Regions from separate parts of the Pseudoglutamicibacter cumminsii genome, predicted to be linked through region 1. Evidence: predicted binding sites of a transcription regulator. Region 1 holds the regulator's gene; each other region holds the start of a gene.
The links. Region 1 encodes HrcA, which represses chaperone genes, less so after heat shock. Its sites were predicted from a motif close to TTNGCACTCGNNNNNNNCGAGTGCNAA; they were not measured.
Positions count from the first base shown of each region.

Region 2: groES (co-chaperone GroES) is a predicted target of HrcA. The motif match lies at 7,800-7,826, and genes of this name have one in related genera.
Region 3: groL (chaperonin GroEL) is a predicted target of HrcA. The motif match lies at 7,260-7,286, and genes of this name have one in related genera.

Region 1 covers NZ_JAFBCO010000001.1:1,921,489-1,930,055, forward strand. The annotation lists gene ybeY (rRNA maturation RNase YbeY) at 1-212, opposite strand, end outside; gene JOD50_RS08755 (PhoH family protein) at 209-1,363, opposite strand; gene JOD50_RS08760 (16S rRNA (uracil(1498)-N(3))-methyltransferase) at 1,500-2,348, opposite strand; gene dnaJ (molecular chaperone DnaJ) at 2,352-3,467, opposite strand; gene hrcA (heat-inducible transcriptional repressor HrcA) at 3,524-4,570, opposite strand; gene JOD50_RS08775 (DUF3097 family protein) at 4,783-5,634, shown strand; gene JOD50_RS08780 (DUF4870 domain-containing protein) at 5,784-6,185, shown strand; gene hemW (radical SAM family heme chaperone HemW) at 6,236-7,489, opposite strand; gene lepA (translation elongation factor 4) at 7,489-8,567, opposite strand, start outside.
Region 2 covers NZ_JAFBCO010000001.1:353,604-365,234, forward strand. The annotation lists gene guaA (glutamine-hydrolyzing GMP synthase) at 1-332, opposite strand, end outside; gene JOD50_RS01545 (DUF3817 domain-containing protein) at 423-935, opposite strand; gene JOD50_RS01550 (SURF1 family cytochrome oxidase biogenesis protein) at 938-1,861, opposite strand; gene JOD50_RS01555 (DUF1275 family protein) at 1,956-2,666, shown strand; gene JOD50_RS01560 (GuaB3 family IMP dehydrogenase-related protein) at 2,691-3,833, opposite strand; gene guaB (IMP dehydrogenase) at 3,992-5,506, opposite strand; gene groL (chaperonin GroEL) at 5,672-7,267, opposite strand; gene groES (co-chaperone GroES) at 7,342-7,638, opposite strand; gene JOD50_RS01580 (class I SAM-dependent methyltransferase) at 7,925-9,241, shown strand; gene JOD50_RS01585 (glutamate--cysteine ligase) at 9,278-10,426, shown strand; gene tsaD (tRNA (adenosine(37)-N6)-threonylcarbamoyltransferase complex transferase subunit TsaD) at 10,449-11,549, opposite strand; gene JOD50_RS01595 (GNAT family N-acetyltransferase) at 11,546-11,631, opposite strand, start outside.
Region 3 covers NZ_JAFBCO010000001.1:1,351,736-1,363,366, forward strand. The annotation lists gene JOD50_RS06165 (FAD-binding dehydrogenase) at 1-535, shown strand, start outside; gene JOD50_RS06170 (DsbA family protein) at 659-1,573, shown strand; tRNA gene JOD50_RS06175 (tRNA-Thr) at 1,703-1,776, shown strand; tRNA gene JOD50_RS06180 (tRNA-Val) at 1,842-1,915, shown strand; gene JOD50_RS06185 (hypothetical protein) at 2,179-2,493, shown strand; gene JOD50_RS06190 (threonine/serine exporter family protein) at 3,192-5,234, shown strand; gene JOD50_RS06195 (uracil-DNA glycosylase) at 5,265-6,062, opposite strand; gene JOD50_RS06200 (DUF3263 domain-containing protein) at 6,158-6,481, shown strand; gene JOD50_RS06205 (LytR C-terminal domain-containing protein) at 6,489-7,163, shown strand; gene groL (chaperonin GroEL) at 7,417-9,042, shown strand; gene JOD50_RS06215 (permease prefix domain 1-containing protein) at 9,194-10,219, opposite strand; gene JOD50_RS06220 (PadR family transcriptional regulator) at 10,216-10,551, opposite strand; gene JOD50_RS06225 (DUF4031 domain-containing protein) at 10,721-11,631, opposite strand, start outside.

The DNA of each region.
Region 1 (8,567 bases):
AGCTCGTCCATAGGAAAGCTCATGACGTCAGTTGTATCCGGGAGGTCCAGCCAGTCGATGTGGAGCTGTTCCATCGCCTCATCATCGATGAGGGTCACCCCGAGCTCAGCATCCGGGTGGATATACAGCTCATCCATCAGGAACGCGGCGAGCGAGCCAAGTTGTTCGAGATCGCATTCGTGTTCGGTCTCGTTGTGGATCTCAACGCTCATGCCGTTTCAGGCTCCTCTGTTGTCGTCTGGCGGTGCTGTGCCTGCTTGTGTTGTGCGTGATGATTGTGATCGTTGCGAGGCTCGCGCGCCCTCTTAGCCTTGCCGGTGCTCAAGCGCTGATGGTCTTCATCCCACTTCTGGTAGGCGTCCACGATCTTGCCGACCAAGCGGTGACGTACGACGTCCTCAGCTGAGAGCTCGCAGATTGCGATGTCATCGATGCCGTCGAGGATGTCCAGAACCACACCGAGACCCGAGGTTTTCCCGCCAGGGAGGTCGATCTGCGTGATGTCGCCCGTCACGACCATGTGTGAACGGAAACCCAGACGCGTCAGGAACATCTTCATCTGTTCGGCGGTCGTGTTCTGAGCTTCATCGAGGATCACGAACGCATTGTTCAGCGTACGGCCACGCATATAAGCCAGCGGGGCAACCTCGATGGTTCCCGCGGCAATCAAACGCGGAATCGACTCGTGCTCGACCATGTCATGCAGAGCGTCATACAGAGGCCGCAGGTACGGATCGATTTTGTCTGAGAGCGTTCCCGGCAAGAAACCGAGGTTCTCACCGGCTTCGACCGCGGGGCGAGTCAAGATGATCCGGTCAACCTCACCGGACTGCAACGCTGCAACCGCGCGTGCCATAGCCAGATACGTCTTACCTGTACCGGCCGGCCCCACCCCGAACGTGATCGTGTGGGCGTCCATAGCCTCAACATAAGCCGCTTGGTTATTCGTCTTCGGGCGGATGCTCTTGCCGCGATGACGCAAAATCTCACCCGTCACCGCAGGATCAGGATTAGCGGCAGCTTGCTGACGCTCAGCCATAATCCAGCGCTCAATAAGCGTTGCCGTGACCGCGTTGCCTCCGGCCGCTGCTGCACGAGCCTGCTCGACGACGCGGCGCACAGCCTTAACATCATCGACCGGCCCAGCAACGTCGAGGGAATCACCGCGAGGAATCAACGTGACCTCGGGCCACACCCCGCCAACAATCCGTAAGAGCGTGTCTGCGGGACCGAGGCTCGCAACCATAGCCTGGTCAGATTCGAAATCGATGCGTGCGCGCGCGATACCGGCGTCCCCAGCGGAACCAGTCGCGGACGGTTTTGCTGAGCTGTTCTTAGATGTGAAGGGCACGTGCGTGCTCATCCTCGCTTCGGTAGATATGAAGTTCACGCCAGACCCGGCCGAGCCGGAATCTATCTTCAGTTTAGGACGCCTCGCATGTGTTCTCTATAGAAACCAAAGCGAGGCTTGCAAACGGTTCAGAACTTCGCTGACAGCTTTATTCATCCGCGAGGACGTGACGAGTTAAGACAGTTCCGACAGCACCCGCGGTGGACGCACGCAGAATATGCGGCCCCAGCGACACCAAAACCGCACCTGCCTGCGTGAGCGAGGCAACCTCGTCGGGAGAAATGCCGCCTTCCGGGCCCACCGCAAGCATCACATCGACATCCCACTCCGGCGCAACATCGCCAGTTTTTTCAGGGGCCTCGTCGTTAGCTTCACCTTCCGATGGGGTTGCCGGCTCGGTCTGAACGCGGGCAGCGTTCGCGGCATGAAACGTGGCTAGAACCGTGGCGAGATGGTCGCTTGCGTCCTCATGGCACACGGCAACAAGGACTCCGCGCTCGCTCGCTTCAGATACCGCCTTCACGAGCTGCTTGGTGGTCACCATCGAACCCACAACGGGCTGTTCAGCCCGACGCGACTGTTTAGTCGCGCGAACGGCTGTATCGACCCACTTTTGATGCGCCTTCGCAGCGCGGTCCCCACGCCAGCGGACAATCGAGCGGTCCGCTTGCCAAGGAATGAACGCGTCGGCCCCGATCTCGACGCACGTCTCGACAGCCTGCAGATCGCGGTCATTCTTCGATAACGCCTGAATCAGCCCAACACGTACCCCGGAGGATGTGTGCAGGATCTGCTCAACCTTGACTGAGACAGCCTCTGTATCCACGCGTTCCAGCGTCACGACCGCCGCGCGCCCCGCTCCATCGACAACCTGGATCGACTCGCCAGGCTCGAAACGCATCACGCGCACGTGATGAGCCTCAGACTCACACAGCTCATAAACGCCGCCCGGCTCCCAGTGCGAGACCGCCGGGTCCATGAACGATTTCAGCGACACCGTCTAGCCTCGGAACTTATCGCGCAAACGGCTCATGAAACCCCGCTGGGCGAGCTTGCCCTGGGTGAACTGCTCGTCACGGGCTTCAGCGAGCTTCTCCAACAGCTCGCGCTGATTCTCGTCGAGGTTCTTAGGCGTCTCAACGTTGACCGTGACCTTCAGATCACCGCGGCGGCCGCCACGCAACGACGGAACACCCAAACCAGCCAGCGTTAGGGTCTCGCCGGACTGGGTTCCGGGCTGAATATCGAGCTCTTGGTCGCCATCGAACGTCTCGAGCTTGACCTCGGTACCCAGAGCAGCCTGCGTCATCGGAACCGACAATGTCGCGTGCAAATCGTTACCGATGCGCTCAAAGGTCGCGTGGTTCCGAACGCTGATCTCAAGGTAAAGGTCGCCGTTCGGGCCGCCACCTGGGCCAGCCTCACCCTCGCCTTGCAACTGGATCCGGGTACCCGTGTCTACGCCGGCAGGGATCTTGATGGTCTTCTCGGCCTTCTCACGCACACGACCCTCACCGCTGCACTCAGGGCACGGCTTGACCAGGCGCGAACCGTAGCCCGCACACGCAGGGCACTCAGCAAGAGTCATGACGTCACCGAGCATCGAACGTACTGGGCGCTGAATATGTCCCGAACCGTGGCAGGTCTCGCACGTCACTGGCTGTGTATCGCCCTCGGTGCACGAACCGTGGCACAAGGAACACACGACCGCAGTAGAGACCGTGATATTGACTTCCTTGCCCTGGACAGCATCAACAAGGTCAATCGGGACCCGGACGAGCCCGTCGCGGCCCGGCTGAGTACGCGACTTCGGCTGCGGGCGGCCACTCCCGCCGCCACCAAAGAACGCATCGAAAATGTCGGAGAAGCCACCGAATCCGCCCCCACCGAAACCACCAGCAGCGCCGTTCTCATCGCCCGTACGGTCATAATTGCGGCGCTTATCCGGATCAGACAGAACCTCATAGGCGTGGGTCACCGCCTTGAACTTCTCGTGAGTATCCTCACCAGGGTTCAAGTCCGGGTGCAGCTGACGAGCAAGCTTGCGGTACGCGCGCTTGATTTCCTCATCCGAAGCGTCCTGGGAGACCCCAAGGGTTTCGTAGTGGTTAGCCATGACGTTAGTAAGTCGCTTTCCTTCGCTGTTCTCGTCGGGTGTGAATTGGCGTGCTTTTAGCTAGAAAGAATCCGGTTCAGGTAACGCGCGATTGCACGCACCGCGCCCATCGAGCCTGAATAATCCATGCGCGTAGGCCCCAAGACACCGAGCATCGCCGAACGGTTCTCTCCGTAGCTGCTGGCCACCACCGAGGTGTCCGTGAGCTCGGCGTGCGTATTCTCGCTACCGATGCGCACCACAACCTGGTCTTCATCCACTTCCATTTCTGAAAGCAAACGCAACAAGACAACCTGCTCTTCAAGGGTCTCCAACAAGCCAGTGAGATCCTTACGGAAGTCCTGCTGTGAGCGGGCAAGGTTCGCGGTGCCCGAAAGCACTACCCTATCGACCTGGTGCGCCGTAAGCGCCGAAGCGACCGCGCGAGCCACCGCGTGAGCGAAGTCTAGAAGCTGGCGCGGAAGGTTGAACCCAGTAGGGTCGCCAGGTGGCTGTGCTGCCACAGACGTCAAAACGTCAGTCACCGCATGCAACGGTTGCCCGACGATGTGCTCAGCGATCTGATCGCGTACCAACGCAACATCAACATCGGACACCTCATGTGGAGCTTGCACCATGCGCTGAGTGACATCGCCATTGCTAGCGATCACCACAACCAAGGCTTGCCCTGGGCCCATCGTGAGGATCTCAACGTGACGGATCCGCGTGTTCGAAACATTAGGGATCTGGATGACAGCAACCTGCTGAGTCAACGCTGAAAGCGCGCGAGCCGTGCGCGCGAGGACGTCATCGAGCTCTTCCGCGCCGTCCAGGAGCTTGTGGATCGCGCGACGCTCGGCAGCTGATAGCGGCTTAATGTCTTCGATGCGGTCCACAAAGTAGCGGTAACCGCGCTCAGTTGGGATGCGGCCAGCGGACGTGTGCGGAGCCTCAATGAGCCCCTGCTCTTCCAAAACGGCCATGTCGTTACGGATCGTGGCCGCAGACACGCCAAGGTTGTGGCGTTCAACGAGCGCGGCGGAACCGACGGGCTCACGCGAGTTCACGTAATCGTCCACGACGGCACGCAACACATGCACGCGACGCGCAGTTGCGCGGCTCATCGGCTTGTCGCTGTCTGGGCTGACCACGTGAACTCCCCCTACCTCGCTAGAACGTTGGCGGTGCCCTCAAGTTTGGCACTCTAAGGCCTCGAGTGCCAATTATATCGGGTGAGGGTCAAGCAACGCTTGGGCTCTGCCTCGGCGCGCCCATCGGCTGAGGCGGCCCGTGCCGGTTACCCTCAGTGTCAGCGCCTAACTAAAGGAGTCACGTGATGGATTGGAGCCAGTGGGGTCCCGGATCTATTTCACAGCCTGCCCGCAAAGCCCCACGCAAAGTCGCGGCGCAAGTAGGGCTTGTTCTGGAAGACGTCGAAACCGGGTTCGTCGGCGAAGTCATAAGAACGGAACGCTCAGGTGGGGTGCGGGTGCTCGAGCTAGAAGACGGACGCGGCGTCCGGCGCTCGTTTCCCGCGGGCTTCGGGTTCTGGATCGACGGTGAACCGGTTGAAATTGTTGAGCCGGCCTCGGTCGCAGAACCGGCTCAAGTGACTAAGATTTCCGCTTCCGGATCCGTGTACGTCGAAGGAGCCCGCGCGAAAACAGCGCGTGCCGCACGGATCTGGGTTGAAGGCATCCACGATGCTGCGCTGATCGAAAAAGTGTGGGGCCACGACCTTCGCGTTGAAGGCATCGTCGTGGAGCCGATGCACGGAGCCGACGACCTCGCTGGCCTCATCGAAGAGTTCCAGCCCACCTCGCAACGCAAGCTTGCGATCCTTCTGGACCACCTCGTCGAAGGTTCTAAGGAAAGTCGCTTGGCCGCCGACGCGATGCGCGTGCCAGGTGCCCGCGAGCACGTGCTGATCGTGGGACATCCGTTCGTTGACGTGTGGGAAGCGGTCAAGCCTCAGAAAGTCGGCTTGGGCGCGTGGCCGCAGATTCCTCGAGGGCAGGACTGGAAGCGCGGGATCCTGCGCCACCTCGGTTGGCCCTCGGATACGGACGCCGACGTCGGGGCTGGTTTCTCGCGCATCCTTGAGTCGGTCTCGATCTACGCAGACCTTCGTCCCGAGCTACTGGGCAAGGTTGAGCACATGATCGACTTCGTGTCAGCTGACGAATGAATCCGGGAGTTCTCAGGGTTCACGGCGTAGCCGCCTCTGTGAGGAAAAACACTTAAGACGCGTTTCTGTGACGAGTGGCCTACAACGTGATAGCCCTCTAAGCCATTAGACTGAAATGAACGCCAACACCCAAAGGAGAGGACAGCCGCGTGACGAACCCGACGCCTGGGAAGCCACAGCAGCCTCGTGACAGAGAGCTGTCATCTGAAGCCCTCCCGTTGGCTCCAAGTGAAGACCGCCGCTGGGCGACCGTCGCGCATTTCAGCGCCATCGCAGGTTTCATCCCGGCCATGATCATCCACTACCTCTTCAAGGATCGTGGACCATTCACGGCACAGGAATCGCGCGAGGTTGTCAACTTCACGCTACCGCTGTCGATCCTCATGTTCGTGCTGATGCTTTTGGCGATCTTCATCCCGGGAATCGGCTCGATCTTCGCTGTACTGCTCGTTGCGGTCTGGCTGTTTATGACGTTCTCCGGTATCGTCGCCGGCGTTGAAGTCAACAAGGGCCGGCCATACCTGTACCGCTTCAACATGCGCTTGTTCTAGCGGCTACGTTCGCCGCCAATCTTGAGTGGCCAATCGCTACCTGTTGACGGTTAACTGTCGATCAGCTCGAGGACGAGTCCGTCAGCGAGCAAACGCCCCTTCAACGTCAAAACGAAACGGCTATCTTCCGAAGCTTCCAGTTGCGTGTTGCCAGAAGCGTCGACGATGTTGCCCAGGCCGCGTGCAACAAATCCAGGCAGACGCCCACGCTCACGCTCAGACAAAAGCGAGACCGGAAGCCCGCTAGCTAAGCGAATCGAGAGCATGATGTTCTCAAGATGCGTTGCATCAGCGGACGGGACTTCACGCCCCAAGGCCGGAGAAACACCCGCATCAATACGCTGTTGATACGCGGCAGGATGCTTCACATTCCACCAACGGATGCCGCCGATGTGCGAATGCGCCCCCGGACCGATCCCCCACCAATCCTGGTTCCGCCAATAGGCAACATTATGGCGGGCCTGATGTTGTTCAGAGCGAGCCCAATTGGACACCTCATACCAGCTGAAACCAGCATCCGCGAGCACCGCATCAGCCAGCTCATACTTCTCAGCGTGATCATCCTCGTCGACCGCTGGGACTTCGCCGCGGCGCATCTGAGCCGCCAACTTGGTGCCCGGTTCAACAATGAGTGAATACGCCGAAATATGGTCCGGCTCCATCGACAGGCCGGCGTCGAGCGAAGTCCGCCAATCATCGATGGACTCCCCCGGTGTCCCATAAATCAGGTCGACCGAAACATCCAAGCCAGCATCGCGAGCCCACTCAACCGCCTGCGGTACACGCTCCGGGCTATGAGTCCGATCCAGCGTGGCCAGCACATGGGGAACAGCGGACTGCATCCCGAAAGAAACGCGCGTGAAGCCTCCCGCTTTGAGCTGAGCGAGCGACTCTGGCGTGACCGAATCTGGGTTCGCCTCCGTGGTAACTTCCGCATCGGGCGCAATATCGTACAGCGAACGCGCACGATCAAGGATCATCACCAGGTCATCGGCAGGCAACAGCGTTGGCGTGCCGCCGCCGAAAAACACCGTCGACAACGATCGAGCCGCGGCGCCGGCATTGCGAAGAACATCGGCCGAGAAATCGAGCTCCCGAGCCGCCGCAAGCGCGTACGTATCTTGGCTAGCGCCATGCCCCAGTTCGGTCGCGGTATACGTGTTGAAATCGCAATAGCCACAACGAACCGCGCAAAACGGGATATGAACGTACAGGCTCAACGAACGCTCACGCGCATGCGCAACCGACTCCGGGCTGAGCGCACCATCGGCAGGGGCTGGATCCCCTTCCGGAAGTTGAGCCATTACTTCTTCTTACCGCCGTTGTCGTCCGAAGACAGCGCCGCGATGAAGGCCTCCTGTGGGACCTCAACACGGCCCACCATCTTCATGCGCTTCTTACCTTCCTTCTGCTTCTCAAGCAGCTTGCGCTTACGGCTAATGTCACCGCCGTAACACTTGGCAAGAACGTCCTTACGGATAGCACGGATGTTTTCACGCGCGATGATGCGGGAACCGATGGCGGCCTGGATCGGGACCTCGAACTGCTGACGCGGGATCAGCTCGCGCAGACGGGAGGTCATCATGACGCCGTAAGAGTACGCGTTGTCCTTGTGCGTGATCGCAGAGAACGCGTCCACACGCTCTCCCTGAAGCAGAATATCGACCTTGACCAGATCGGCTTCCTGCGAGCCGTCGGCCTGCCAGTTCAGGGACGCATAGCCGCGGGTGCGCGACTTCAAGTGGTCGAAGAAGTCGAACACGATCTCAGCCAACGGCAAGCGGTAACGCATCTCAACGCGTTCCTCAGACAAGTAGTCCATGCCCATCATGTGGCCGCGGCGGCTCTGGCACAGCTCCATGACAGCGCCGATGAACTCGGCCGGCGTGATGACCGTGGCCGAAACCATCGGCTCAGTGATCGATTTGAGCTTGCCGTCCGGGAACTCCGATGGGTTCGTCACGTGAACGTGCGAACCGTCCTCCGTCACGACGTCGTACTCAACGTTCGGTGCCGTGGAAATGAGGTCCAGGTTGAATTCGCGCTCAAGACGTTCCCGAATGATCTCAAGGTGCAACAGGCCAAGGAAGCCCACGCGGAAGCCGAAGCCCAACGCGGCGGAGGTTTCCGGCTCATAAACAAGCGCGGCATCGTTGAGACGCAACTTGTCGAGAGCGTCACGCAGCACCGGGAAGTCGGAGCCATCGATCGGGAACAGACCCGAGAAAACCATAGGTTGCGGCTCGTCATAGCCGGCCAAGTGCTCGGACGCCGGATTCGTGAAGTTCGTGACCGTGTCACCGACCTTCGACTGGCGGACATCCTTAACACCCGTGATGAGGTAGCCCACCTCGCCCGCTGCCAAGCCATCCGTCGGGATCG
Region 2 (11,631 bases), 1.6 Mb from region 1:
CACGCCTCGCCCTTCGAGGACACCGCAGTCGAACCATACTCACGCTGATTCGTCCGTGAAACCGTGCCGCCCAACGCATTCGCCATAGCCTGGAAGCCATAGCAAATACCCAACGTAGGCAAGCCAGTCTCAAACAAGCCTTCAGGAACCTTCGGGGCACCATCGGCATAAACCGACGACGGGCCACCCGAAAGAATCAAGGCAACAGGGTTCTTAGCCAGGATCTGCTCAGTCGAAAACGTGTGCGGAACAACTTCCGAATACACGTTAGCCTCACGTACACGCCGAGCAATCAGCTGCGCATACTGGGCCCCATAATCGATCACGAGCACCGGGCGCGGATGCGGGGGAATTACTGCAGAAGTCACGTTCAAAGCCTATCGCGTTTAACTATGTGCTCAGTACCAAGCAAGTATGTGGGATCAGTAACGACGCAACTGCTGCGGGTTCTTCTCAAGCTCCGCAACAACCTGCTGATGCACCTTCTTCTCCATCACGAACGACAGGAACGGAACCACACCGCCCAACGCGATCAAGATCAGCTGCTTCAAATCCCAGCGCATGCGGGACCACAAAATGAACGTCGCGAGCAAATACACAACGTAAAGCCAGCCGTGAACAATCAGCACCGCAATCGAAACGTTGAACCCATCGACCACCATGCCCGGCTCAGCCAGAGTGAACACATTCGCTTCACCCGTACGCAACATCGTGCCACCCGCATACGCAATCAAGTTGAATGCATACTTGAGTACCATCTCGGCCACAAGCAGCAACAACATGACACCGGTCGCGTACGCCGCGATGCGGAAGAACACTGCCGCGCCACGGATCTGAGTCTCAGTCCCACCGAAGCCCTGCTTACGCTGCGGCATCGGATCGTCCTCCGGAATAGGGACATCCTCAGGACGCGGAACACCATTCTGCTCAGTCATCATTACCCGTTCTCTCTATTCCCAGGGTCAGTGTTATTTTCAGCCCCGGCGTCATCTTCCGGCCCGGCATCGCCTAATTCGCTACCCGACGCTTGGGCCGCCAACCGTTCCCGTGCCTCGGCCTGAGCCTGCGCAACACGAGCATCCTGCCGCTTCTGCCACGCAGCCAGCTCAGCCTCAAACTTCAACTCATTCTGGTAATCATCACGCACCAGACGCCACCACACAAACAACGAGAACACAGCGAACACGATCCACTCAACGCCATAAAACACGTTGAGCCAATTCAACTGGTTCTCCTGCAAATACCCCGGCGCAACATATACATGCTTGAGCTGGTCAACGCCAGCCTTCACATCGTCCGGACTCTGCTCAAACACCACCACAAAACCCGCATAAGCATCCCGGTTCCACATATTCGACAACCGGGCCGCCGAAACATCCTTCAGCACCGGCAACCCATGCAGATCATCCGCGCGTCCCCTGGCGATCGGCGCCTCGGACGGCAAAAGACGACCCGTCACCGTGACCTCGTCGGCATCCGTTGCGGGCGGAACCTCAGACTTACCTGGTTGCCAGCCCCGCACCACCGGCATCACATCAGAAACGCCATCAACCTCAAAAGCCTGAACAACCCAGAAACCCTGCTCACCTTCGAAAAGACGATCCTGAACGTAAGCTTGAGTGCCCTCGACGTAACGCCCCTTCATCGTCACAATCTGGTCAGCATCCGCATGCGTCATGTCCCTACCGGGCTCAAAATGGCCTTCCAACGGGACAGCGGTCTCGGACTGCTCCTGGGTAGTCGGCGCATGGTCCACAGAACGATCAAACTGCCACTTACTCAGCCACACGAACCCCGTCGACACCACCAAACACGCGAGTAGCAGGGCAAGCCACTTAGGTTGAAGAGCAGTCTTTAGCACGTCCCTTATCCTATCGAGCACCACGCACGAGCCCTTAACCGGGGCTCCGTAAGCACCGCCCCCACGGAAATACAACCATTGTTAGAATCCAGCCGTGTCCATTTCTATTCGCAGGCGCCACGTCGTCTACATGCTGGTGCTCACGTTCAGCTCAGGAATCATCGACGCAATCGGGTTCCTCGCGCTCGGACGAGTCTTCCCTAGCAACATGACCGGGAACGTCGCCATCCTCGGCGTCACGCTCTCCGGCGCCTCCGAACACTCCGCGCTACGCCCCGCTCTCGCCTTCGCGTTCTTCCTCCTCGGCGCCGCCATCGCCGGAGCCTACCTACGCAGAGAACACCGCATCTGGTCTTTCAAAACAACCACGATGCTCGCACTCGTTGGCCTCGGAATGCTCGTTACCGCCGCCTACACCTACACAGCAGGGCTCGGCACAACTGATGCGTTCAAGGGATTCTCCGGGCACGTCATCACCGTGCTGCTCGCGTTCTTCATGGGCGCTCAAGGCGCGGCCGGGCGACGCATCGACATCAACGACATCAACACGATCGTTGTTACAAGCACCATCGTGGGCCTCGGCGCAGACATATTCACTGGCGAAAACCGCCGTCAAGCAACCCGCCGCCGAGCACTCGCAATCTTCGCGCTCCTAGCCGGCGCGTTCACCGGCGGATTCTGCCTCATGGTCGCCCCGTGGCTCGGAATCCTCGTGACAGCGCTCCTCACCATCGGCGTGGCAGTTGCTGGCGACGTTGGCCGGCAACGCTACCGCCGGGCGCAAAGGAGCCCCGACGAACTCTAAGTTCCTCGCGACGACGATTCGCGACTACGAGTTGTACGAGGCCTGCACCATATCAACGTGCTGGAATTGCTTGAGGTCAACGTAGCCGGTCGTAGCCATCGAGGAACGCAACATGCCCGCAAGGTTCGATGTGCCATCCGTGTGGTGCGAGGGACCGTACACAACCTGCTCGAGCGGGCCAACCGTTCCGACAAACACGCGGTCGCCACGCGGCAAACGCTCGTGAGCGGCTTCCATGCCCCAGTGCCAGCCGTGGCCCGGAGCCTCCTCAGCGCGAGCCAAAGCCGTCCCCAGCATCACAGCATCCGCGCCGCAACCCAACGCCTTCACAATGTCACCGGACGTAGAGACGCCGCCGTCAGCAATCACATGCACATAACGGCCACCCGACTCATCCAGGTACGCAGTGCGGGCTGCAGCCACATCGGCAATCGCAGTCGCCATCGGAACGTGAATGCCCATCGCACGGCGGGTTGTGCCGGTTGCGCCGCCACCGAAACCAACCAGAACACCCGCAGCACCGGTGCGCATCAAGTGCAACGCCGGGGTGTAGCCAGCCGCGCCACCCACAATCACAGGAACATCAAGCTCATAGATGAACTGCTTGAGGTTCAACGGCGCACGGCCCTCAGACACGTGCTCAGCAGAAACCGTGGTCCCGCGGATCACAAACAGATCCACGCCAGCCTCAAGCACCGTGCGGTAGTACTCCTGGGTGCGCATCGGGGTCAAAGAACCCGCGACCACCACACCAGCCTCACGAATCTCGGCCAGGCGCTCATGAATCAGCTCAGGGCGGATCGGCGCCGCCAACAGCTCCTGCAAGCGGCGGGTCACCTTCGGGTTCGAGCCACGCTGCTGCGCAGATTCCAGCGAAGCGATCTCCTCAAGCACAGCCTCAGGGTTCTCGTGGCGGGTCCAGATACCTTCCAGGTTCAGGACACCCAAGCCACCCAGCTTGCCCAAGGCGATCGCCGTCTTAGGCGACATCGCCGAATCCATCGGCGCGCCCATGAACGGGACATCAAAGGTGAACGCGTCAATCTGCCACTGAGTCGACACGTCCTCCGGGTCACGTGTACGACGATTCGGCACAATTGCCACATCATCGAGGGAATACGCGCGGCGGGCGCGACGATAACGGCCGATTTCAATCTCGCTAGTCACGCTCCAAGGTTACCAACAGCCCCGCCCGAACGCCTCCGCCGTGACCCGCGGTGTCCCCGACGCCACCCAGCGCCGGCACCCATCGCCGCCGCATCGAAAGCAGTTCTTAAACAACGATGGTGGCCCCGGCTGAGCGACGTCACCTTCAACACAGCGCGTTAGTTGCGGCGGTAGTTAGGCGCCTCGACCGTCATCGCGATGTCGTGTGGGTGCGACTCCTTGAGGCCGGCCGCGGTGATGCGGACGAACTTGCCCTTTTCCTTGAGCTCGGCGATCGTGTGGCCGCCCACGTAGAACATCGTCTGACGCAGGCCACCCACGAGCTGGTGGATTACAGCGCCTAGCGGGCCGCGGTACGGAACCTGGCCTTCGATGCCTTCTGGGATGAGCTTCTCGTCGCTTGGGACGTCGGCCTGGAAGTAGCGGTCCTTGGAGTAGGACGTGTTCTTGCCGCGGGTCTGCATCGCGCCGAGCGAGCCCATGCCGCGGTAGGTCTTGAACTGGCGGCCGTTGACGAACACGAGGTCACCCGGGGATTCCTGGGTACCGGCCAGAAGCGAACCGAGCATAACCGAGTCAGCACCAGCAACCAGCGCCTTGCCGATGTCGCCCGAATACTGGAGGCCACCGTCAGCGATCACTGGGATGCCAGCCTTGCGGGCCGCCTTCGCGGACTCATAGATCGCGGTCACCTGCGGAACACCCACACCAGCGACCACGCGGGTCGTGCAGATCGAACCCGGGCCAACGCCAACCTTGATCGCGTCAGCGCCGGCGTCAATCAGCGCCTTAGCGCCCTCGTACGTCGCGGCCTGGCCACCAATCACATCGACGTGAGCCGCCGCCGGATCCTTCTTGAGGCGAGCGATCATGTCCAGAACGCCCTGCGAGTGGCCGTTCGCGGTATCCACCACGAGCGCGTCCACGCCGGCATCAACCAAAGCCATCGCGCGGTCATAGCCTTCACCGAAGAAGCCGACAGCCGCGCCAACACGCAAGCGGCCCTCGTCGTCCTTGGTCGCGAGAGGGTAGTCCTCGGCCTTCTCGAAGTCCTTGACGGTGATGAGGCCCATGAGCTTGTTGCGGTCATCAACCAGCGGAAGCTTCTCGATGCGGTGCTGAGCCAGCAGCTCGAGGGTCTTTTCGCGCGTCGTGCCTACAGGCGCGGTGATGAGCGGCATCGGGGTCATCTTCTCGGAGACCTTGATGCTTGACCAGTCGGCGCGAGGCACAAAACGGGTGTCGCGGTTGGTGATGATGCCGAGCAGCGTACGCTCCTCGTCAACAACCGGGAGGCCGGACACGCGGTAGCGGGCGCACAGCGCATCGAGGTCTGCGAGCGTCGCATCCGGGCTGACGGTCACCGGGTCGATGATCATCCCGGATTCGGAACGCTTCACGGTGTCGACCTGGCGGGCCTGATCGTCAATCGAAATGTTGCGGTGGATGATGCCCATACCGCCCTGGCGTGCCATTGCGATCGCCATGCGGGCTTCGGTCACGGTGTCCATCGCCGCGGAGATGATTGGCACCTGGATGTCGATGCGGCGGGTCAGTTTTGTGGATGTGTCCGCCTCGGAAGGGATCACATCGGTTGGCCCTGGCAACAACAGGACGTCGTCATAGGTGAGGCCTTCGAAGGCAAATGGGTTGAAGTCATCGCTTGAGCTCACGAGCGCACCTTTCAACGGCAGGTGATGGTTTGTGTCCATCTTAGAGCGTTGCGCGTTGCTACGGGCAACGGCGTGATGTGGGCAACTCAAACGCCGGTTTAAACGGCGGTGACCCGCCCGAGTTCGTCTCGGGCGGGCCACCAGATCTTGGGCCGGGAGGAAGGTTTAGTCTTCGTCTTCCTCGGCTGGCTTGTCCACGACCAAGGTTTCGGTGGTCAGGACGAGCGCTGCGATTGATGCCGCGTTACGCAGTGCGGAGCGGGTCACCTTGACTGGGTCGATCACACCAGCTGCGAGCAGGTCTTCGTAGACGCCGGTCTTGGCGTTGAAGCCGTGGTTCGCTGGAGATTCTGCGACCTTCGATGCGATGACGGAGCCGTCAAAGCCGGCGTTCGCTGCGATCTGCTTGACCGGGGTGGTCAATGCGCGGCGGACGATGTCGACACCGGTAGCGGCGTCGCCTTCGAAAGCCTTGAGGTTCTCGTCTTCATCGAGCACGTGAAGTGCGTCGACGAGCGCGGTACCGCCGCCTGCGACGATGCCTTCCTCGAGCGCAGCGCGGGTCGAAGACACGGCGTCTTCGATGCGTGCCTTGCGTTCCTTGAGCTCTACCTCGGTTGCGGCGCCAACCTTGATGACACCAACACCGCCGGCGAGCTTAGCGAGGCGCTCCTGGAGCTTCTCCTTGTCCCATTCGGAGTCAGAGTTTGCGTACTCTGCCTTGATCTGGGCCACGCGTGCTGCGACTTCTTCGTCGTCGCCTGCGCCATCGACCAGGGTCGTGTTGTCCTTGGTGACAGTGACGCGGCGAACCTTACCGAAGACCTCCGGACCAACCTGGTCCAGGCGCAGGCCGAGGTCCTGGGATACAACCTGGGCGCCGGTCAGGATCGCGATGTCCTGCAGCATTGCCTTACGGCGGTCGCCGAAGCCTGGAGCCTTAACGGCAACAACGTTGAGGGTTCCGCGCAGCTTGTTCACGACGAGGGTCGAAAGGGCTTCGCCTTCGATGTCCTCAGCGATGATGAACAGCGGCTTGGATTCCTTCAAGACGTGCTCGAGCAGCGGGACGATGTCCTGCAGAGCAGAGATCTTGCCGGAGTTGATCAGGACGTAGGCGTCCTCGAGGACGGCTTCCTGGCGCTCAGCGTCCGTTACGAAGTGTGGCGAGAGGTAGCCCTTATCGAACTGCATACCCTCGGTCACGTCCAGCACGGTCTGGGTCGTGTTGGACTCTTCGATGGTGATGACGCCCTCGGTGCCGACCTTCTTGAAGGCCTCAGCGAGAAGCTCGCCAACCTCATCCGACTGAGCGGAGATCGCGCCGACGTGGGCGACGTTTTCGTCCTGGACGTCGCGGGCGTTCTCAAGCAGGCGAGCCTCAACGGCCTCAACTGCAGCTTCGATGCCGCGCTTGATTTCGCCTGGCGCCGCACCTGCCGCTACGTTGCGCAGGCCTTCCTTGACGAGGGCCTGAGCCAGGACGGTTGCGGTGGTCGTGCCGTCACCGGCGATGTCGTTGGTCTTGGTGGCTACTTCTTTAGCCAGCTGTGCGCCAAGGTTCTCGTATGGATCCTTGAGCTCGACGTCGCGAGCGATGGTCACGCCGTCGTTAGTGATGGTTGGTGCGCCCCACTGCTTATCAAGGACGACGTTGCGGCCGCGTGGGCCTAGAGTGACCTTGACAGTGTCCGCCAGGCGGTCGACGCCGGCTTCGAGGGCCTTGCGCGCTGCGTCGTTGAACGCAAGCTGCTTTGCCATTCGTTTTACTCCTTCATAGCCTCAACCGGTTCCCGGGAGGCCGCTAGATCAAGAGTTTATGAAGAAACGGGTGTTTACTTCTCGACTACTGCGAGCACGTCGCGAGCGGACAGAACGAGGTATTCCTCGCCGCCGATCTTGACTTCGGTGCCGCCGTACTTGGAGTAGATGACGACGTCGCCTTCCTTGACGTCGACTGGGATGCGGTTGCCCTTGTCGTCGACGCGGCCGGCACCAACAGCAACGACCTTGCCTTCCTGAGGCTTTTCCTTCGCGGTGTCTGGGATGACCAGGCCGGAAGCGGTGGTCTGCTCTGCTTCGAGCTGCTGAATGACGATGCGATCTTCGAGGGGCTTGATAGAGATCGACATGTGGACCTCTCCTTTGCGTAATAGACCTGTGGGTGTACGGGCCATACAACGCGTCCTCCGGGCGTCGTCGCGGGTGTCGACCGGAAGCAGCTGATGGCTTGCGCACTCGGATTTAGCACTCTCGGCTTCCGAGTGCTGATGCCTCCACTTTAGGAACATTTCTGGCACTCGGTCAAGATGAGTGCCAATTGTTCGCCTTGAGCGTGCTTCACCCCATCGCGCACGCTCGTCATGTCTGCCGCACACGTTGCACCTGGCTCCCACATATTCGTGACAAGCTGGAGGCATGGCATCCACCAACAAACCGGACTCGATCACGTCTGACCCTACGGAGCCCATCGCGGCCGCTTTCACGCCTGAAGGCCAGGAGCTGCTCGCCCAGCTCTCCCCTGACCAGGCCGCGACCAAGAAGCTCGCAACCGACCTGACCCTGACCCTACGCAAAGCCGGGCATTCAGCGGAGGCAGTCGCCGCCGTCGTGCATCAGCTTGAGCTGCGGTTCAAGGCGCGCGGCAAGTTCGGGCCGTTCGCTGAGCGGATGATTCTCACGCAGGCAGGCCTCGAACAGGCAACCCGCCTGCCTGTTGCCGCGCGACACGCGGGCCGGATGCGCGATGCCGGTGTGCGGCACGTCGCTGACCTCGGTTGCGGCCTGGGTGCGGATGCGATGGCGATGGCGGCGCTGGGTATCGATGTGACCGCGGTTGAAGCGGATGAGGTCACGGCGGCCGCGGCGACAGTGAACACAGCGCCTTTCCCTAATGTCACGGTGGTGCATGGGCTCGCGGAAGATGTTGATTTTTCTGCCGCCGATGCGGTGTGGATGGATCCTGCACGTCGCGAAAGCACGACCTCCGGCACCAAGCGGCGCTGGGATCCGGAGGCGTTCTCTCCCCCGTTGTCATTCGTTGAAGAGATCGCTGACCGCGGGCTTCCCATGGGTGTGAAGCTTGGCCCTGGGATCCCGCACGAGTCGGTTCCGAACACTGCGGAGGCGCAGTGGGTTGAACACGACGGCAGCGTGGTCGAAGCCACGCTCTGGTTTAACGCGGCAAGGCGGCCCGAGGTTCGGCGCGCGGCGCTGGTCATCAAGGATGACCAGGTTACGGAGCTCACCTCGAGTGCGGCTCACCCCGATCAGGACCCGGACGCGCTCGCCCTAGGAGCCAACGTTCCCGTCCTCCCACATGACAGCAACCTGACAAACCCCGAAACGTACGCAACGTATCTTCACGAGCCAGCCGGCGCCGTGATCCGTGCCGGCCTCGTAGCCGACCTCGCAGAACAACTCAACGCAACCGGGCTCGACCCGCACATCGCCTACCTCACCGGCACCACACCATCGACCACGCCGCTGGCAACCAGCTACCGCATCGACATGGTGATGCCCTACAAAATCAAAGCCCTGCGCTCATGGGTGCGTAACATCCGCATCGGGCAGCTGATCATCAAAAAACGCGGACTCGACGTCACGCCAGAAGAGCTACGCAAGATTCTGCTCGGCAAAGGCCACGGCGACGGCACCGCAACGCTGATCCTCACACGCATCGGGAAGCAACGTGTCGTGTTCGGATGTGAGATCACGCCCGGTTCCGCCGTATGATCAACTAATTGCAGTATGACCGATGCGAGGAGACCCATGGGCATCGAATTCACACCTTCAAAGCCCTCGACCCTTGGGATCGAATGGGAGATCGCGCTCGTAGACCGCGACACCGGCGACCTCCGCCCGGAGGCTCCCCGCATCCTTGACGAGCTCGAAAAGCAGAATCGCATCACTCACCCCGACGGCGCGCCGCGGCTCACGCGTGAACTGCTGCAGAACACGGTGGAATGCGTCACCGGCGTGCATAACAAGGTTGCCGATGCGGTTGCGGACCTCGCTTCCACGGCCCGCGATGTGAGCGATATTTTGGATCCGCTCAACACGTCCCTCTACTGCGCCGGCTCCCACCCGTTCGCGGAGCCGACGCTGCAAGAGGTTTCAGACAAGGACCGCTACGCGACCCTGATCGACCGAACCCAGTGGTGGGGCCGGCAGATGGTTATCTACGGCGTGCACGTCCACGTGGGCATCGACCACCGGGACAAGGCCTTGCCGATTGTTGACGGGCTCATCAACAAGCAACCGCACCTGTTGGCGTTGACGTCGTCCTCGCCGTTCTGGGGCGGGACTGACACGGGCTACGGTTCGCAGCGTTCGCTCATGTTCCAGCAGCTTCCGACCGCGGGCTTGCCGTTCCACTTCTCCAAGTGGTTCGAATACGAGTCATACGTTGCAGACATGCTCCACACCGGTGTGGTGGATGTTTTGGATGAGATCCGTTGGGATGCTCGCCCGGTGCCTAAGTACGGCACGGTTGAGATGCGGATTTGTGACGGGCTGCCTGACTTGGATGACATCGCCGCGGTCGCCGCGTACACGCAATGCCTCGTGACCGAAATGTCTGACATGTTGGACTCCGGCTGGAGCATTCCGGTCATGACGCCATGGTTCCGCGTCGAAAACAAGTGGCGTGCGGCCCGTTACGGCCGCGAGGCCATCATCATCGTGAACTCCGCTGGCGACGAACTGCTAGTGACCGACCACATCGCACAGGACGTCGAACGCCTCACCCCAATCGCTGAACGCCTCGGTTGCGCTGAGGAACTCAACCACATCATGACGATGATGCAGCAGCCATGCGAATACGAACGGCAACGCAACGTGGCCGAGGCCCACGGCGGCGACTTGGCCGCGGTTGTCAAGGACAACTCGGAACGACTGCACGCCTCACTTGACCGCTAACGTATTTACATAGAGACCGTATTTACATAGACACAGTGCTGACGGGTAGCGAGGTGTCGGTTCCGAAGTCGGTTCCGGTTGGTTCTACCCCGTCCATCACGAGTTGAGCGCCGAGCGCGGCGATCATCGCGCCGTTGTCGGTGCACAGGGAGAACGGCGGGATCCGCAGCTCGATACCCGCGGAAGCGCAGCGTGCGGCGAGCAGTTCACGCAAACGGGAATTCGCTGCGACGCCTCCTCCCAAAAGCAGGGTTGTGAGGCCGTGTTCGCGGCACGCCATCACCGCTTTGGACGTGATGACGTCCACGACTGCTTCCTGGAATGAGGCGCACACGTCCTCGATCACGAGCTCTTCGCCGGCGGCTTCGCAGTGCTCAACATAGCGCGCCACAGCGGTCTTGAGGCCAGAGAAGCTGAAGTCATAGCGGCGCGGGCCCGGCTCTTCGGCGGTGCCCATGAACTTGCCGGTCGTGAGCCCGCGCGGGAAACGGATCGCTTTCCGGTTGCCTTGCGCAGCGAGCTTGTCGATGACCGGCCCGCCCGGATAGCTCAACCCCAGCAGGCGGGCGACCTTATCGTAGGCCTCCCCCGCGGCGTCATCGATCGTTGACCCGAGCATCGTGATGTCAGAGGTCAAGGAATCCACTTTGAGGATCTCCGTGTGACCACCCGAAACCAGAACCGCGCCCAGATTCGGTGGTAGCTCTCCACCGTCGAGCACACCAACGCCGACGTGCGCAACCAAATGGTTGACCGCGTACAGTGGCTTCCCCGTGGCCAACGCAAGAGCCTTCGCGGCGGAAACACCCACCATCAACGCACCCGCCAGGCCAGGCCCAGCGGTCACAGCGATCGCATCCACGTCATCGAGCGTAAGTTCCGCGGTCTCCAACGCTGAACGTAACGTCGGGACCATCGCCTCAACATGCGCGCGCGAGGCGATCTCCGGGATCACGCCACCGAAACGCACGTGCTCATCCACCGAGGACGCCACGGCGTTAGCGAGCAACGTGGTTCCACGGACAATGCCGACGCCCGTCTCGTCACAGCTGGTTTCGATGCCCAAAACGACGGGTGCCGCGTCCACCGATTCGCGTACGGCCTCAACACTCACGGCGCTCATACCTTCCCTCGGATGTCTTTCTGCATAATCACGGCGTCTTCGCCCGCGCTGGGCGCACCGGCTGGGCTAAGTGCGTCGGGCG
Region 3 (11,631 bases), 570 kb from region 1:
GTCTTCCGGCATCCATGGTCCGGTGCGTCGTTTCCAGCGCCGCGGACAAGATTTCTTGACGGCCGAGACGCTCGAGCAGCTCGTGCCGAAGATGAACGAGCTCGTGGGGGAAGAACTCATCGACGTAGATCATCTTCGGGAGCAGATCGAGGCGCGCGACCTGCAGATCGACAACCCGTTCTCGAAAGACGCGCAAATCCAAGGGATTCACAACTCACGCGCTTTCCGCGGCGACCGGATGATCCGTACAACCAAGCCGCACAAGCTCCTGGATCCAGCGGCAGGACCGCTGGTTGCTGTGCGTTTGAACATCTTGACCCGCAAGTCTCTGGGCGGGCTGCAGACTGACCTCGCCTCCCGCGTCATCGGTGCTGATGGAGACACCCTTCCGGGCCTCTGGGCGGCGGGCGAGGCCGCTGGCTTCGGGGGCGGCGGCGTGCACGGCTACCGTGCGCTCGAGGGGACATTCCTCGGAGGGGCTGTGTTCTCGGGGCTGCTAGCGGGCCGCTCGCTCACTGAAACGCTACGCGGATGAAGTAGTCCGCGGGGTACTTTCAGGTTACGTACACCGTTTCGCCCAAGTGAGCCACGTATACTACAGAGGTTGAATGCCGAGTAGGCGACACATCAGATCGAATCAATAAGGACGTTACTGAGGATGGCAAAGAATCCAGCGCGCTCCTCGAATAAGGACCGTGTGCAGGCAGCCCGCGAACACGCGGAGCAGCAGCGCATCGCAACGCAGAAGGCTCAGCGCCGCCGCGCGAACCTGATCAAGGCAATCATCGCCGCTATTGTGCTGGTCGTTGTTGCGGTAGCCGTGGTGATCATCATCGGCCTCAAGAACAAGGGCGAGGATCAGTACGCGGAAGGTCCATACCCGAAGACCGGTAACGAAGTTGGCGGCGTGCTTTTCACGGGCCCAACAGAGGCAAAGGCTACGAACCTTACCGGCAAGGTCAAACGTCCAGAAGGTGACAACCCTCTGCCATCTGAAAAGGTCAACATCAGCGGCGTTGATAAGAACGCGACGCCTGTTCAGGTTATCGTCTACGCGGACCCTGCATGCCCTCACTGCTACGAGTTTGAAAAAGGCTGGGGCCCAACGTTGAAACAGCACCTCGAGGCAGGCAAAATCACGCTCGAGCAACGAATGGTCCCGTACCTGGACCGTGGCTCACCAAGTAACTACTCGTCCCGTTCTATCAACATGCTCGCATGCGTCGCTGACTCCAAGCCGGAAGCTTACAGCGCAGTCTTGAATGAACTGTTCGAGGTCACTATGTCCCAGGGCGAGCAGAAGAACCAGGAACTGATTGACCTTGCCAAGAAGCACGGCGTCGACGGCAACATCGACAGCTGCGTCACCGACGGAACGTTCCGTCCATGGGTTGCGCACGCTGACCGCCAGGCTCGTGAAGATGGCGTTAGCGGCACCCCGAGCGTATTCGTCAACGGCGAACGTTGGGACGGCAAAAAGAACCCAGATTTCGGCGGCTGGCTGCAGGGCAAGATCGATGCCGCAGGTAAGGACGGCGACGCAAAGCGCAGTAACGCTAAGGACGATAAGTAGTCCATAAGCTTCATCCTTGTAACGTTTTCTGGGGTTCGCTGGCCAAACGCATACACGCTACGGGTGAGTGTGTGTTTGGCCAGCGAATGTCGTAAGATTGTTTATCGTGCCTCAGTGCGGGCACGGTACGCCTCCTTAGCTCAGCTGGCCAGAGCAACTGTCTTGTAAACAGTAGGTCGCCGGTTCGAATCCGGCAGGGGGCTCGAGGACGAATCCCGTCAAGGAATATTTCCCCTAAGAAATATTTCCCCTAACAAAATAATTCCTAGGATCCTTAGCTCAGTTGGTTAGAGCGTTCGCTTCACACGCGAGAGGTCGCTGGTTCGAATCCAGTAGGATCCACTTTGAAGCCCCGAGTTCACTCACGAACTCGGGGCTTTTCCTTGTAATCACGTCCTTGTAATCACGCGGAAAATCAGGGTTTCCACGTCGCTGGCATATACTCATAAGATGACACTAAGTGACAGGAAAACTGCCACACACTGCCACACACTGCCACACACTGCCACACCTGGACGGAGTGGGGGGCGTGATGACCACGAAGAAGAAAGTGTCAAGAGGCATCGCAGAGTACCGCGGGACGTGACGCGTAGATTCTTGGAGGCATGAAATTGTTCGGAGGCGGCCCCTATAAGGCGGACTATGAATACAGCACGTTTGAGTTACACGCTGTGTTTGCTGAGGCGCTGGTTCAATCTGTTGGTTTACCTGAGGATTGTTCAGACTTCATTCAAGGACCGCTCGAGGCAGGAGAGGCCTGGCTGGCTTTAGAGATAACCGCTGACCTTATTGAATCTTATGGCGCGAAAGTGGACCCGACTTTGTTTCGGCAAATGGAGGACGCACAGCGTCACTATCTGGATGAGACCTTGCAGGGCGCTATTGAAAAAGTGCGCCCGTATGTAACACCAGCTACCTAATCTTTTCGAACCTTCTAACCTACCCGGGTTTGCTCGGGTGGGTTTTCTTATACCCGAAAACAGGTTTCCGTACTACCGCCGGGGGTATAACGGCGGGCTAATCCACGCACATGATTGCGGCATGAATGGAGGGCACACATGTCCGAAAATGTTCAAGAGAACAAAGAATCACAGTCCACCGATACGGCGGGGTTTACTCCTATCAATAGCCAGGAGGAACTAGACCGGATTATTGGGAATCGGCTCGCACTGCGAATCTCCCCGCCTGTTTGCCCGCCCCGATGAGCTCACACAGGCGGCGTGGAGCTGCTCGCCCCGCGAAGGAGATACACAGCGGGATCAAGGGGCCGCAGACGGTCGGGGAAGAATCCGAACTGCCACACAAAACTGCCACAGCTAAGAAAGTCGCCCGAAGGTCCCTGAGAATACGCGGCCCTGTGGATACTCCAGTAGGATCCACGCGCAAGCCCCGAGTTCGTGGGTGAACGCGGGGCTTTCCGTTTAATTTTGCGCCTTCGAAATGCGCACGTCCGTGGCACGGCCTAAAGTGGGATAAGGCGCAAGTCTCACGTGCAGAAAACATGCGTCACAAGCCATGTGCAGTAAGCCACATGCACGTTTCTGAGTAGCGGCAACACTGGGCAAATCATTAGGCGAAATACTAGACGAACCACTTGGCGAGGGGAGACGACAACAGAATGACCGACCGTCAGAACTCACGCCAGCCACGCTTCCGCCGCAAGAACAAGAATCTCCCCAACACCCAGCCCCACCAAGCTGGCGTCGACCGGGACGTGCCTCACCCGACCACATTCGACCCCAACATTCCGCTACCTGCCGTCCCTCCGCCATCGATACGCGACATCGCTAACGACAACGACGAGATTCTCCGCGAAGAATCGCGTGCAAACCCGACACATGCAAACCCGACGCATGCAGAACCGGCTCATGCAGAGTCGACTGATGCAGAAGTCGCCGGCGTAGAAGTAGTCGACCCGTCACATCGGGCCGACACCTCGGCGACCTCCGTCTGGACAGTTGCGCAACGCCAAGGTTCCATCCTTCGCTCGCTTGAAGCCGTCCAAATCACGCAAGACCAGACACCCGTAGCTGACCCCGCCCACGCCGCTGACGGTGAGCGGCCCGCGAGCATCGTATCGATAGGCGAAATTGCGCCGCAAGAAGCCGGCCGACCGCACAAAAAGAAGGGCCCCCGCGGAGTCCGGTCACCACACCGTCGCGGGAAAACGACCGCCGCAGAGAAAGCCAGCGGCCGGAAACAGAAAACCAAGGTAAGCGATACAGAACAGCGTGCGACGACGGCCCCACTCGTGCGCGGTCTTCGCGGCATGTTCCAAGGGGAAGCGCCTGCGACAACCACGTTCAACATCGTCGACAGGCTCATTGGTTCGCCGTTTGAACAAGCCGCCGCCCGTACCGACCCGCAAGCAGAGGCCGAAAAAGAAGCCGAGAATGTACGACGCGCAATGCGGTTCGCGCTCGACATCGCTGAACTCATGTTGCGGTGGGGCTCCGGCGCTCAAGAAGTAGAGACCGCGATCATCGCCGTCACCGCGTCATCCGGTCTGCGGCACATCGACGTCGACATCACCAACCAGTCGATCCACCTCAACTGGACCCCTCCAGAAGGCATGCCGGTCTCCGTGATGCGGGTCGTGCGGTCCTTCTCCGATAACTACAAATCGCTTGCCGCACTCCACCAGCTTGTCGCTGACATCGCGGCAGGGCGTATAGAAATCGAAGCCGCGCAAGCCCGCATGCGAGCGATCCGCCGCTACCGGCATCCGTACTCCGCGACCGTCACGTTCATCGGAAGCCTCGCGTTCGCAACACTCTTCGTCGTGTTCATCGGCGGCGGATGGCGCGCGGCAACTGCGGTGTTCTTCACCCAAGCGTTCATCTCCACCGTGACACGGCTCAACATCAAGTGGAGAGTCCCGGAATTCTTCAACGTCGCATCAAGCACACTGCTCGCGACAGTCATTGCGTTGCTTCTCTACAACTACGAGATCATCAGAAACCCGGAGATGGTGGTCGCCGGCGGGCTCATGCTGATCCTGCCCGCGGGCAGGTTCGTTTCCGCGGTCCAAGACGCGATCTACGGGTTCCCGCTCACCGCGGTCTCCAGGCTCTTCTCGGCACTGATCATCTACGCGGCCATTATCACCGGCGTCATGGCCGGCGCCTACGTCGCTGCATCCTTCAACCTGAGCGAAATCGACCTCGCCCGTCCGCCAGCAGCTAACGACCTCCCGTTCTGGGTGCTTACGCTCCTCGCAGTCTTCGCAGTCCTTAGCGGGGCGGTCATCCAACAGGTTGCACCGATGCACTTGCTGCCGATCGCGCTCGTGGTCGTCGCAGGCTACTCGACGTACTGGGTCTTCGCTCACAGCCTCAACGTTGGGCCGCGAGCAACCCCAGCGGTTGCCGCCGCAGTCATGGGCCTGCTTGCACGCCTCATCGCCCAACGGCTCAACATCCCTTCGCTGATCCTGATCGTGCCATCGATCATCATCATGCTGCCCGGGCTTGCGATCTTCCGGTCGATGTACGCGATGGTTCAGCAAGCCGAAGGTATCTCGACCTCGATAGCGGGCATGGTCGTCTCGTTCTCGATCATCATGGCGATCGCAGTCGGCGCGGCCTTCGGTGATCTGCTCGCACGCCCATTCACTGCAGGCCTCAACCTCGCATACAAACAGCGCACCCGCCGACGCTAAATGGCGCAACAAGCTACGGGGTAACGCTAGCTAAACAGTCCAATCGATCGGGTCATACCCCATCGAAACCAGCGCCTCATTCGCGCGAGAAAACGGACGCGAACCAAAGAAACCGCGGCGCGCCGACAACGGCGACGGATGCGCGCTCTCAATCACCGGATGCCTTTCAAGCAACGGCGCGAAACCCTGCGCATGCCGCCCCCACAAAACAGCAACCGGGGCTCCACCCTGCCCATCCGACCCGCGCCGGCCCAGCTCCGCAACCACCGCTCCCGTGATCTCATGCCAACCAATACGAGAATGAGACCCCGCCTCACCCCTGGCCACCGTGAGCGACGTGTTCAAAAGCATCACGCCCTGAGCCAACCACCGCGAAAGATCACCGTGCCCCGCGGGAGCGAGCCCCACATCGTCGGCAAGCTCACGGTAAATGTTCACCAAGCTACGCGGCAACGGACGCACCGACGCATCGCATGCGAAAGCCAACCCGATCGGATGCCCCTCAGTAGGGTAAGGGTCCTGCCCGATAATCAGGACCCGGACATCCTCGGGAGGGACAGACAACGCACGGAACACATGCTGCGGAGCCGGCAGAATCCGTTCACCCGAGGCAAGGCGGGACGCCAACTCATCACCCACGCGGCCCAACTGCGGACCCAAGCCAGCCAACACATCGCACCACGCCGGGGCGACGCCCCAACCCATCCACCGCTCACGCCACTGCGGAAACCAGCCCGAAGGATCAGCGGAAACCTCAGCGCTCGTCGGGACAACCACTGCCGGAGGCGCGCTAGCCGGCATAGAACGGTCATCAGGCACAGAACTCATAAACCCCATGCTGACACGCTCGACAGCTAGAATGAAACACGCACAACGCCGGGCCGCAAGGCATCAGCGCCAAGCAACACATGAAAAGGAGTGCAGTGGCTGAAACACCTCACACCCCGCACTCTGCAGAAGACGAGACTCTCACCGAACTGAAACGCGGGATCCTCGACTTCGAAAAGAAAAGCTTTAAATATAGCGGTGCGAAAGAAGACGCGATTCACGAACGCTTCGGGCTCACCACGACTCAGTATTATCAGATCCTTAACGGGCTCATTGACCAGCCGGCGGCTCGGCGCTACGCGCCCTACGTTGTGGAACGACTGCACCAACAGCGAACCGCGCGGACCGCAGGTGCCGGCGGGACACGGTCGACGCGCGCGCGGTCAACGCGCACACCGTCGAAGCGAATGAACGGATAGGACAACCATGGGCAAGCGATACCCCACCGACGAATTCGATTCAGTCCCCCAGACACCCAAGCGGGCAGGTGCCCACAGATCTTGGGCTGTATTCCCGCACCCAGCCAAGCGTCTGCGTTCCATCCTGATCGTCGGAGCTTTCGTGCTAGCGGTGGGGATCCTGATGTTCACCGTGGTGCGGCCGTGGTCAGCAGAAGCTTTCGGTGACCTCAAAAAAGACGAACAACAGACCGAACAACCTCAAGCGTCTGGTTCCGAAGAGGAGAGCCCTTCGGCCGGGCCGAGCGATGAGCCAACCGGGGAGTCATCCGCTTCCGACGGGGCCGAATCTGATGGGCCCAGCGATGCGGCGGATACCAGCGCATCTGCGAGCGAGGACGCTGAAAGCGACGCCCCGAGCGAAGAAGAACTCGCCGTGCCTCTCTGGGTATACAACGCAAACGGCAACGCCGCGTTGACTCAAGACGCCGTAACCCACCTCACAGAAGAAGGCTTCCAGCCCGTAGCGGGCGGACAGTGGAGCCGAATCGAAGACACAAGCACGGTGTACTACAAGAATGAAGCCGATGGCGCGCTCGCCGCGAAGATCGCCGGGAAACTCAAGATTTCGGGCACCTACCAGCACCAGAACATCCCGCAAGACATCACAGTGGTGATCGGGAGCGACTACACGCCGCGCTAGATTGCGCTGTGTTGGATTGCACCGCGCTAGATTGCGCTGTGGGCGCACTTGACGGCGCCTATCTTGCACTCTCGGGTCTAGAGTGCCAACATGGTATTAGCACTCGGACATGATGACTGCCAGAAATGACAGGGACATGTTTTGAGACCACTCGAGGACGTGAGGGATCTAAATCCCGGCCGTCGCGGGCGCGACCTTGAGATGGGACAGAAATGCTTTCATTAGACGTTTCCGGAAAGGAACATCTGAATCCATGGCAAAGACCATTGCATTCGACGAGGAAGCACGCCGCGGACTCGAATCCGGCCTCAACCAGCTGGCCGACGCCGTCAAGGTAACCCTTGGCCCACGCGGCCGTAACGTTGTTCTGGAGAAGAAGTGGGGCGCACCCACCATCACCAACGACGGCGTCTCCATCGCAAAGGAAATCGAACTCGAAGACCCATACGAGAAGATCGGCGCCGAGCTCGTCAAGGAAGTAGCTAAGAAGACCGACGACGTAGCAGGCGACGGCACGACGACCGCTACCGTGCTGGCCCAGGCCCTCGTGAAGGAAGGCCTGCGCAACGTAGCAGCCGGCGCTGACCCGATCGCGATCCGCCGCGGTATCGAAAAGGCCGTCGAAGCAGTTACCGAGCAGCTGCTCGCTTCCGCTAAGGAAATTGAAACCAAGGAAGAGATTGCGGCAACCGCATCGATCTCCGCAGGTGACAAGCAGATTGGTGAACTGATCGCCGAAGCCCTCGATAAGGTAGGCAAGGAAGGCGTCATCACCGTCGAAGAGTCCAACACCTTCGGCCTCGACCTCGAACTCACCGAGGGTATGCGCTTCGACAAGGGCTTCATCTCCGCGTACTTCGTCTCCGACGCCGAGCGCCAGGAGACCGTGCTTGAAGACCCATACATCCTGATCGTCAACTCGAAGATCTCCGCAGTCAAGGACATCGTTCCAGTTCTCGAGAAGGTCATGCAGTCCGGTAAGCCACTGCTGATCATCGCTGAGGATGTTGAGGGCGAGCCTCTGGCAACTCTGGTTGTCAACAAGCTGCGCGGCACCTTCAAGTCCGTTGCGGTCAAGGCTCCAGGCTTCGGCGACCGCCGCAAGGCAATGCTCGCTGACATTGCGATCCTGACCGGCGGCCAGGTCATCTCCGAAGAGGTTGGCCTCTCGCTCGAGAACACGACCCTGGACATGCTGGGCACCGCCCGCAAGGTTGTTGTCACCAAGGACGAAACCACGATCGTTGAGGGCGCAGGCTCCGCCGAGGAGATCGCCGGCCGCGTCGCACAGCTGCGCGCCGAACTGGACGCAACCGAGTCCGACTACGACCGCGAGAAGCTCCAGGAGCGCCTCGCTAAGCTCGCAGGCGGCGTCGCCGTCCTCAAGGCCGGCGCGGCAACCGAGGTTGAGCTCAAGGAACGCAAGCACCGCATCGAAGACGCCGTTCGCAACGCGAAGGCAGCCGTCGACGAGGGCATTGTCCCAGGTGGTGGGGTTGCGTTGATCCAGGCAGGCGAGAAGGCATTCTCGGGCCTCAACCTGGAAGGCGACGAAGCGACCGGCGCGAACATCGTCAAGGTTGCCATCGAGGCTCCGCTCAAGCAGATCGCGCTCAACGCAGGCATGGAGCCAGGCGTTGTTGTTGACAAGGTTCGCGGCCTCGAGCCAGGCTTTGGCCTCAACGCTGCAACCGGCGAATACGTCAACCTCCTCGAGGACGGCGTGAACGACCCAGTCAAGGTGACCCGTTCCGCACTGCAGAACGCGGCATCCATCGCTGGCCTGTTCCTCACCACCGAGGCTGTTGTTGCTGACATCCCGGAGAAGACCCCAGAGATGCCAGGCGCCGACCAGATGGGCGGCATGGGCATGATGTAATGCCTGCCCAACCGTGAGGTTCGCTAGAGCCCACGGAACACAGTTGAGGCCCCGCACACGAAGAATGTGCGGGGCCTCAACTGTTTAATATGCGCGGCTAAATGCGTGTGGTGCTGTGCCAACAAACTCGAGGCCTGGATTAGCTCAGCTCTCAGTCGATGCGCCGGTCGCTGCGGGGCGAACGGTTAGCCGAAGAGGAAATAGAGCTGGCAATTAATCCGAACAGGACACCAGCGATCGGCCACACCATCCAAGCAACCGACCAGGCGTCGAAGGCTAGTCCCCACACGAGGAAAACCAACGTTGCCAGGCACCAGTATGGGCCAGCGATGCGGTCAATCTTGCGGCGCGCCTCCAACTGCTCAGGCGTGTAATCATTGGTCGATGTGAGCTGGCTATAAGCGCTGCGTTCCATGCCGCCGATGGTCAGCAGAGCCACGCCGATGCCCGTGAGAGGGAAGAGAATCATCAGCCCGATTTGGATGAGGCGTTCGGGTGTATCAGAAGAGTCGGCTTCGGTGCCGCATATAGCGATCGCCGCGGTCGCAAGGATAATGAGCGCGACCCCGACCGCCATTAAGACGTTGCTCCGCCTTACCCGTAGATTCTTCTCCTTTTTGTAGGCGAGCAGAACGTCAGGTTGGAGGTCGACCGAATCGAACTCTTTGACATTGACGTCGGTGCCAGAGGAACCCGAGACGAAGAACAGTGACACACCGACCGCAACGAAAAGGAATAGCCCAGCCAGGCCGGTCGTGAGCGGGGAGAGGGGTCCGGTGTTTGTGAACAATGCGCCCTTCGGAGCATCTTCCGCCATAGAAAGAGTCGCGATGATACCGAAACCGATCAAGCATAAGAACACGCCCGCGGCGACGAAGCGTGCGGTACGGCGACGCTGGGCAAGGAATGCCTCGGCTTCCGCCTTCGACAGGTGCACCCCGGAATCGCGGTAGGTGTCGACTTCGGTGCGGATACCCAGGTCGTCTGCGAGTTCGTCCAGATTGCCGAACTGGGTGATGACCTGGCCTACGGCCTCATTATCGCTCGCTCCAGAATTGCGAAGCTCCGTGTAGCGGTCTTCGCACATCTGCAAGAGTTCGGTGCGAGCCCGCCTGACCTCGCGTGAATCGGGTAACGGCTTAAACAAGTTTTCGATGTAGGTCTGGATTGCGTTCACGATAGCTCCTCATTCCTGATGAAAAGACTGACCAACTCAACGGTGGCAAGCCACTCTTGACAACGCGCTATATAAAAACTGCGTCCCGAGTCTGTGATGCGGTAATAGGTGCGTGGACGGCCGGTCTCAGAAGCCCCTTTGAAAGATTCAAGAGAACCGGCTTCTTCAAGCCGGCGCATGGCCGAATAGAGGGTGGTTTCCTTGATGCTGTAGCGGCCTTCGGCCCGGTTTTCGATGTGTTTGGATATCGCGTATCCATATGAAGGTTCATCCCAGACGCATTCGAGAACAAGAATGTCGATCACGCCGCGGATGACATCTCCGCTGATCATGTCACCTCCGTTCATCGCTGCTAGCAGTTCATGCTTTGATCCTACACGTGTCGTACTATGTCTGCCATAGTATGAGTGAAAAATTTAGAGGCGGACCCGGAATGGTGACTCCGGGTCCGCCCCTGGCCAACGTTGCTTCCGCGGCGTTGCTCTCTTGTCGATGCTGTTTCTATCGATGCATCTTCAGGCGAGCGAGCTCGCTTGCGATGTTCTTTCGAGCTTTCGCTTCCCAGTTCTGAACCCCGAAGTCAGTGATGTAGAGCTGCGGGGTCGCGAGCATGCCCTCCAATATGCGGGTTCGTCCCGCAATGAAGTCTGCCTCGGGTACGTGAGCATATTCGTGGCGCACATCGAGCGTATAACGCTGATAGCCGGCTTCGGGACGCGCCAAAACCGACAAGTCAGCGTCCAACAACATACTGACCCCGACGTCGATATCGGATGCACCCTGAGTTGCATCAGCAGCGACTGCCGCGTGGTCAGCGGTGGCAAGGATGGCCTGGTGCACCCGTTGCACTACATCGTCATCTACGATCCCCGTGAGCTGGTGGGCCGCCAACTCGGCAGACGCGTGTTCGTCTTCGCCGGGTGTGCCCTCATAGATTGCGTCATGCCACCACGCCGCCAGCTGGGCGACGCGCATAGCGGTTCGTCCGTCATGCGAGCCACCCAAGCCTGCGGCTGTGGAGATCGTATCGATGCCAGTGAGCACCTGATTCAGGTGCCGGAGGTCGTGGTAGTGGCGGTGCGGTTCCTTCCACCGTTCAATCAGCTCGCGGCCCACGCCGCTGTGGCCCGGAAGTACGTCTTCAAAAGCTGTCTGCAGCCGAACTTCGATACGTTCGATGCGGTCACGCGCTGGAACACGTAAACCCGAGTCTCGCAGCCGTCTGGTGAGTTCACTTGCCGAAACTGGGATTGCACCCAACTCGACGAGCGAATCATAGACGCGGAGTGGGGCATCGTAATGGTCGTGGTCGAAAGCTTGCGGCGGGAGCCCCGCGCGCTGCGCAAACGCGTGCAGCTCCTCCAACGACGTATCTGACACCACATGTGAAAAATGGGTTCCGTGGGCCGGCC